Regions from separate parts of the Pristimantibacillus sp. Z349TD_6 genome, predicted to be linked through region 1. Evidence: predicted binding sites of a transcription regulator. Region 1 holds the regulator's gene; the other holds the start of a gene.

Region 1 (3,430 bases):
AATGCAAGCACCTTCTGTGCTCGCTCCGTGAATCTTCCAAACATCATATTTACGCACCCCCATGGCCTTTTTCACCACGCAATTGCTTGCGTATGAGTTCTGCTCTCCTGAAATCTCTCTGCTCTGGACTCATCTTCTCGTCGAAGGTTTGTTGCAAAAATCCAGGCTGAGTCATGACCAAAAGTTCATTCAACACTTGTGGCGTTACATCTGATAAAATGCCAAGGTCTGCACCAAGCCGCACATCTGACAACCGCTGCGCAGCTTCCTTGGAATCCATAATTGAAGCATATGCTAAAATACCGTATGAGCGCTTCACGCGATCCTCTGTCCTCAGCCGCGACTCATGCATAAGACGCTTGCGTGCCGCTTTCTCATGCTCGATGATTTGTCTTGCAACACCATAAAGATTTTCAATAATTTCATTCTCGGATTGCCCCAGCGTAATTTGGTTAGACACCTGAAATAAATTCCCAAGCGCTTCACTGCCTTCGCCGTACAAGCCTCTTACCGCCAAGCCTACCTGTGTAACAGCTGACAATATCCGATTGATTTGAGACGTTAAAACGAGTGCCGGCAAATGCATCATGACGGATGCCCTTATGCCTGTGCCCACATTCGTTGGACATGTCGTCAAATAACCGCGTTTCTCATCAAATGCATAATCAGCCGACTCTTCAAAAATATCGTCAATTCCGCTGGCCAATGCCCATGCCTCCTGGATTTGGAAACCTGGATACAGACATTGAATGCGCAAATGATCTTCTTCGTTAATCATTATGCTAACAGATTCATTATCGCTTAAAATAACGGCCCCGCATCGCGATTCGTTCGCTAAATTGGGACTGATTAAATGCTTTTCAACAAGCACCCTTTTATCAAGCTCGCTTAAATCTGACAAAATAATGGTCTCAAATGATCCAATAGACTGCAGCTTGCCGCTCTGGCTAACTTCAGTCAGCTGATCCATGACATCCTTAGATTGCTGATTTGTTGCAAGTAATGGAAAAGGCTGATGACGTAAATTTCGGGCTACTCGCACTCTGCTGCTAATGACAATTTCAGATTCAGGACCTGCGTCCTTCATCCATTCGCTGAGCGCATGCTGTGAGAATCGATGCTTAGTCAAGAGGTTCCTTCACTCCTTCTATGCCAGCCTACAGGTCTGCCATTTTGCGCTCTAATTCACGTATTCGATCACGCAGCTCTGCCGCGCTTTCAAATTCCTCTTGATCAATCTTCTCCTGCAAATCCCGCCTCAGCTGTTCAATCTCGCGCTTGCACTGGATTTGCCCGCCTGAGCGCTTGGGGATTTTACCGCTGTGTACGGTGCTGCTGTGAATACGTTTGAGAAGTGGATCAAGCTTACCTTCGAACGACTGATAACAAGAGCTGCAGCCGAATCGACCGATTTTGCTAAACTGTGTATAGGTCAGACCACATTCCTCGCAGCGCAGCGCTGGCTGCTTAATGCCGGTAATCGTCGACCCGCCAAGCTGTTCGAAATCAAGAAGTCCCGATAGTAAGCTATGAATAGAAAAGCTATTCGGCGCGCCTGGAATGCCTTCGCCTTTCTCACGAGCACAGCTTTCACAAATATGAAATTCGGTCTTCTCGCCATTAATGATTTTTGTGAAATGAAGCGTAGCCGGTTTTTTACCGCAATCTTGGCAAAACAAGCCTGATCCCTCCTCCCGGTATAAACGGTTTGTCTTTATTTAACCAGCAATGAGATAAGCATGGACCTTAACAACCTTGCCCGAATTTCATCCCTTAGCGGCAGCTTCAGTGCAATGGTATCGCGATGCACAGCCGCACGGAGCAGATTTCCTTCACGCTTAGAGATAAGTCTTGCTTCCTCAAGCTGATAAATAAGCCCTTCCGCTGCACCTTGATCGACACATTCTCCAACCGTTTCTTCGATGTGGAATTGAATCGCCTTTAATGCAGGAAGCTCAATCCGTTGTATTCGGATATAGCCTCCGCCGCCGCGCTTACTTTCAACCATGTATCCTTTCTCCATGGTAAATCGAGTACTAATTACATAGTTGATTTGCGACGGTACACAAGAAAATTTGTCAGCCAGGTCATTGCGTTGAATTTCTACTGCGCCCTCTGGACTTTCTTGAAGCATAAGCTTCAAGTACTGTTCGATGAGATCGGAAATGTTACGCAAACCACCAACCTCCCTGAGAAATAACCAATAAAACTAAAGTTGAAACATAGGTATTAATGAGGTCTTGCGATCAAATCAGAATATACACCGAATATTCGGACAACTGACTTTGACTTTCTTTGACCTTGATTTTATTATATGCAATTTCAGCAAAAGGTCAAGTGCTCGGTAAAATTGATTTTCCATTAGCTTGGTACGCTTGCATGCTGTTTATACATAGCCGGATTCATTTATATGATTAACGCTCATTTTCTGCATACAAAAACAACAAAAAACCTATCGCATATTATGCGATAGGTCTCTCGTGCTTGGCGACGTCCTACTCTCCCAAGACCCTGCGGTCTAAGTACCATCGGCGCTGAAGGGCTTAACGGTCGTGTTCGGTATGGGAACGCGTGGTTCACCTCCGCCATCGCCACCAAACTGGATTTTTCGTTGAAATGCAGTCCTGAGTTTCCTCAGAAAAGATCCAACCAAAGTCCTTCAAGGTGTTTACGCCCTGAAAACTGGATACGAAAGATTAGGCTTGCTGAAGCCTTTATGCTGCTGTCTACCGGATGTATGGGTCACAGTAAACGTGTTTAGGATAAGCCCTCGACCGATTAGTATTCGTCAGCTACACACATTGCTGTGCTTCCACCCCGAACCTATCAACCTCGTCGTCTTCAAGGGGTCTTACATACTGGGAAATCTCATCTTGAGGGGGGCTTCACGCTTAGATGCTTTCAGCGCTTATCCCGTCCGTACTTGGCTACCCAGCGGTGCTCCTGGCGGAACAACTGGTACACCAGCGGTACGTCCATCCCGGTCCTCTCGTACTAAGGACAGCTCCTCTCAAATTTCCTGCGCCCGCGACAGATAGGGACCGAACTGTCTCACGACGTTCTGAACCCAGCTCGCGTACCGCTTTAATGGGCGAACAGCCCAACCCTTGGGACCTACTTCAGCCCCAGGATGCGATGAGCCGACATCGAGGTGCCAAACCTCCCCGTCGATGTGGACTCTTGGGGGAGATAAGCCTGTTATCCCCAGGGTAGCTTTTATCCGTTGAGCGATGGCCCTTCCATTCGGTACCACCGGATCACTAAGCCCTACTTTCGTACCTGCTCGACTTGTAGGTCTCGCAGTCAAGCTCCCTTATGCCTTTGCACTCTTCGAATGATTTCCAACCATTCTGAGGGAACCTTTGGGCGCCTCCGTTACATTTTAGGAGGCGACCGCCCCAGTCAAACTGTCCACCTGACACGGTCCCCG
Region 2 (3,430 bases), 2.2 Mb from region 1:
GAGATGGATTTGACGAAATTAGGTGCACAAGTGCATCCATTTGAGTAAATTTTGAGAGTAGTTGGTGGAATAGGTGCATTTATGCGCTTAGATAATCCTGCTGATATGGACCGGGGAGCTCACTCAACTAATCAGCATGTAATCTCGGTTTTTTTGGTTGAAGGTAGCTGCTGGATTATGAGAGAATGTGCATTTGTTAAGTGTATTGGGTGTTGGGTAATGCGTTTGTAGAGCGTGCAAGGTGTCCGATTGGATGTGTGTTAAGTGTACAAGGAGTGCTATTAAACTATCAGTATGTTAATTGTATAGGTAGTGTGCTTTGAGTGTGTAAGTGGTTTGTGCATGTTGTGTGATTGTAGTGTGCGTGACTGGACGTGGAGTGAACATAAGCGCAGAAGTGCACTTGTTTTTATCAAATTTGGTGGAAATGACTCAAATAGGTGTAGAAGAGCATCTAGTTGAGCAGATTTGAAAGGGAGCTGGCGGAATAGGTGCAAAAGTGCGTCTTTTTGAGTGGATTGGAAAAGTAATTATCGGAATAGGTGCATTTATGCACTTAGATGACCTTCCTGATGCTGACTAGTACGCTGATTTAGCTAGCCTTCTTTGTATTCTTCTTGGCTTTTGTAAATAGTAGTAACTGGACGAGCATCAGTGTGAATATGTGAAGTGTGTTGGGAGTGGGATTATGCTTTTGTAGAGCGTGCAAGGTGCCCGATTGGATGTATGTTAAGTGTACAAGGAGTGCTATTAAACTATCAGTATGTTAATTGTATAGGTAGTGTGCTTTGAGTGTGTAAGTGGTTTGTGCATGTTGTGTGATTGTAGTGTGCGTGACTGGACCTGGAGTGAACATAAGCGCAGAAGTGCACTTGTTTTTATCAAATTTGGTGGAAATGACTCAAATAGGTGTAGAAGAGCATCTAGTTGAGCAGATTTGAAAGTGAGCTGGCGGAATAGGTGTAAAAGTGCGTCTTTTTGAGTGGATTGGAAAAGTAATTGTCGGAATAAGTGCATGTATGCACTTAGATGACCTTCCTGATGCTGACTACTACGCTGATTTAGCTAGCCTTCTTTGTATTCTTCTTGGCTTTTTTAAATAGTAGTAACTGGACGCGCAGCAGTGTGAATATGTGAAGTGTATTTGGAGTGAGAGTATGCGTTTGTAAAGTGTGCGAAGAGTGTGATTGAACATTATGGGAGTAGTGTATGTAGTGTGCTTTGAGTGTGTAAATGGTTTGCGTATGTTGTGTAATTGTAGTGTGCGAACCGGGTGCGAAGTGTAAATAAGCGCAGAAGTGCACTTGTTTATATTAAATTTGATAGAAATGATGCAAACAGGTGCAAAAGTGCATCTAGTTGAGCGGATTTGAGAGGTAGCTGGTGGAATAGGTGCAGAAATGCACTTAGATCAAGCAATTGAGGTTAACTATGTACCTAAATGAAGCTATTGAGGTTAACTATGTACCTAAATGAAGCTATAACGGTTAGCTGTGCACCTAGATCAAGCTATTACGGTTAGCTGTACACCTAAACTAAGCCATTACGGTTTAACTATTCACCTAGATGCAACTGAAGCGGGCAACACCATAGCACCCGCCCCATCCCATCCCACCCCAAGCAGACTTTTTTCAAAAAAGATCAGACTTCTAACAAAAATGATCATTCTTAAGCGCTTTCATCTGTTCTATGCTAATAAAATCCAATTAGGATCAGATTACCATGGAGGATGGGTGAAAGATGATTATGAGGAAAAAAAGCACGGTTTTCAAATTGTATGTTTGGATGATTTGTTTTGCTATTTTGAGTCAATTGGCTGTATGGCCAAGTGCGGTATCCTATGCAGAGGAAGTCGTTGAGGTAAAAACGATCGCGAGCATTCCCTCTATCGAGATGAACACAACAATAGGGAACCCGCCGATTCTTCCGCTGGAGGTACAAGCTGTATTTAGTGATGAATCCGTTGGACAAGTTCAGGTAAGCTGGGACGAAATTGATCCCTCGCAATATGCAGAGGCTGGAGCTTTTAAAGTAGAAGGCAGCGTTCAAGACACTTCCCTCAAGGCTTCCGCAGAAGTTACAGTGAGGGAGAACGATTTTACAGTATTTCTGAATGAGATTACGAGCAATGTACCAGATGGACAAAGCATCGTTTCCTACAGCAACAACTATCAGTCCATGCAGCCCGAATTGATGACTTTTATGAAAGGAAACGGGACTACATCGGTTAACAATGGGCTGACGGTAGAAATGAATTCGTTAGAAAAAAATATCGCTATTGCTGCTTGGGATAAAGGACCATGGTTGTCCGCCGGCACAATCGATGCAACGCTGCGTTACACCAGCGGGACGCAAGGCAATATCGGGTTTGTAATCGGAGCCTATAATTCTACACAAGGCTTGTCTATTCGTTATGATGCGGGTACAACTTGGGTCATTCAAAGCCCTGATGGTTCTGGCGCGTGGGAATCTTTTGAAGGACCTGAGTTGAAAATGGATACCGATTACCGGATCAAGATTGGTTATAACGGAAACAAGCTATTGGTTATCGTTGATGGCGTTACATATTACAACAAGGAAACAAATTTATTAAATCTCAAGGCTGGAATAGGTCAGGTGGCCTTGTATAAACGTTTTGCGACAGGACAAGTCATTATGAAGGATATTAACATTCAAGGCGTCGGCCAAATCGAAAAACCGTCAGATATCATCAACTATGTACAAAATTACGAAGACCCGGCATACACACCTCGTTGGTCCGGACTTAACGCTCAAGTGGTAACCGACATTACAGGCAATAAGGTATTATCGCTAAAAAAAGGCGCTAAAGAGCGAGGAGCCGATTTGGATTCTCCGCAGCTACAATCGGGTACGCTTTCATTGGATTTTAAGCTGGTCAATCCTGTTAAGCTTTCTAGCGGCCAAGGTTTTGCATTTGGCTTCAGAATGAATGAGACGGCAAGCATCTTTAGCGAAATCGGAGTCGATCCAAATCGCTGGTTGCCTGAATCCAGCTCTGGTTGGGGCAGCAATTTAAATATTCCTTATCCGATTCAGGGGAAATGGAACAATCTATTGTTCAATTTTAATGGAAAAACAATTACGGTCTATATGAACAAAAAGCTAGTTGGCGATATTACATTTGCTGATTTTACCGATGCGGCTGGCTTTTTTGGACTTCGAATTAGAAGTACAGTAGAGCTGTATATCGACAACCTGCAGTATACGAATCAAATCATTACCCCAAAGGAATTGGTGCAATACAGCAACAACTTCCAGGATGGCATTACGGGAGGGTGGAGCAGCGGCTCTTCATCCATCGTCAAAGAAGGCAGCAATCGCTTCTTGAAGTTGTCCGGCATCACGGGCACCGTATTGAATAACGATGCTCCACTCCTACAGAGCGCAACCTATATGCTGGATGTGAAAC

The links. The regulator CtsR, encoded in region 1, represses protease genes until heat stress. The targets are predictions, from matches to a motif close to ATGGTCAATAAAGGTCAAACA.
Region 2: a site for CtsR is predicted at 1,628-1,648, ahead of AC0VYE_RS06635 (endo-alpha-N-acetylgalactosaminidase family protein). Genes of this name have one in related genera too.

Annotation. Positions count from the first base shown of each region.
Region 1 covers NZ_CM149662.1:7,254,639-7,258,068, forward strand. The annotation lists gene clpC (ATP-dependent protease ATP-binding subunit ClpC) at 1-47, opposite strand, end outside; gene AC0VYE_RS31520 (protein arginine kinase) at 50-1,129, opposite strand; gene AC0VYE_RS31525 (UvrB/UvrC motif-containing protein) at 1,158-1,679, opposite strand; gene AC0VYE_RS31530 (CtsR family transcriptional regulator) at 1,715-2,176, opposite strand; rRNA gene rrf (5S ribosomal RNA) at 2,483-2,599, opposite strand; rRNA gene AC0VYE_RS31540 (23S ribosomal RNA) at 2,759-3,430, opposite strand, start outside.
Region 2 covers NZ_CM149662.1:1,563,173-1,566,602, forward strand. The annotation lists gene AC0VYE_RS06635 (endo-alpha-N-acetylgalactosaminidase family protein) at 1,741-3,430, shown strand, end outside.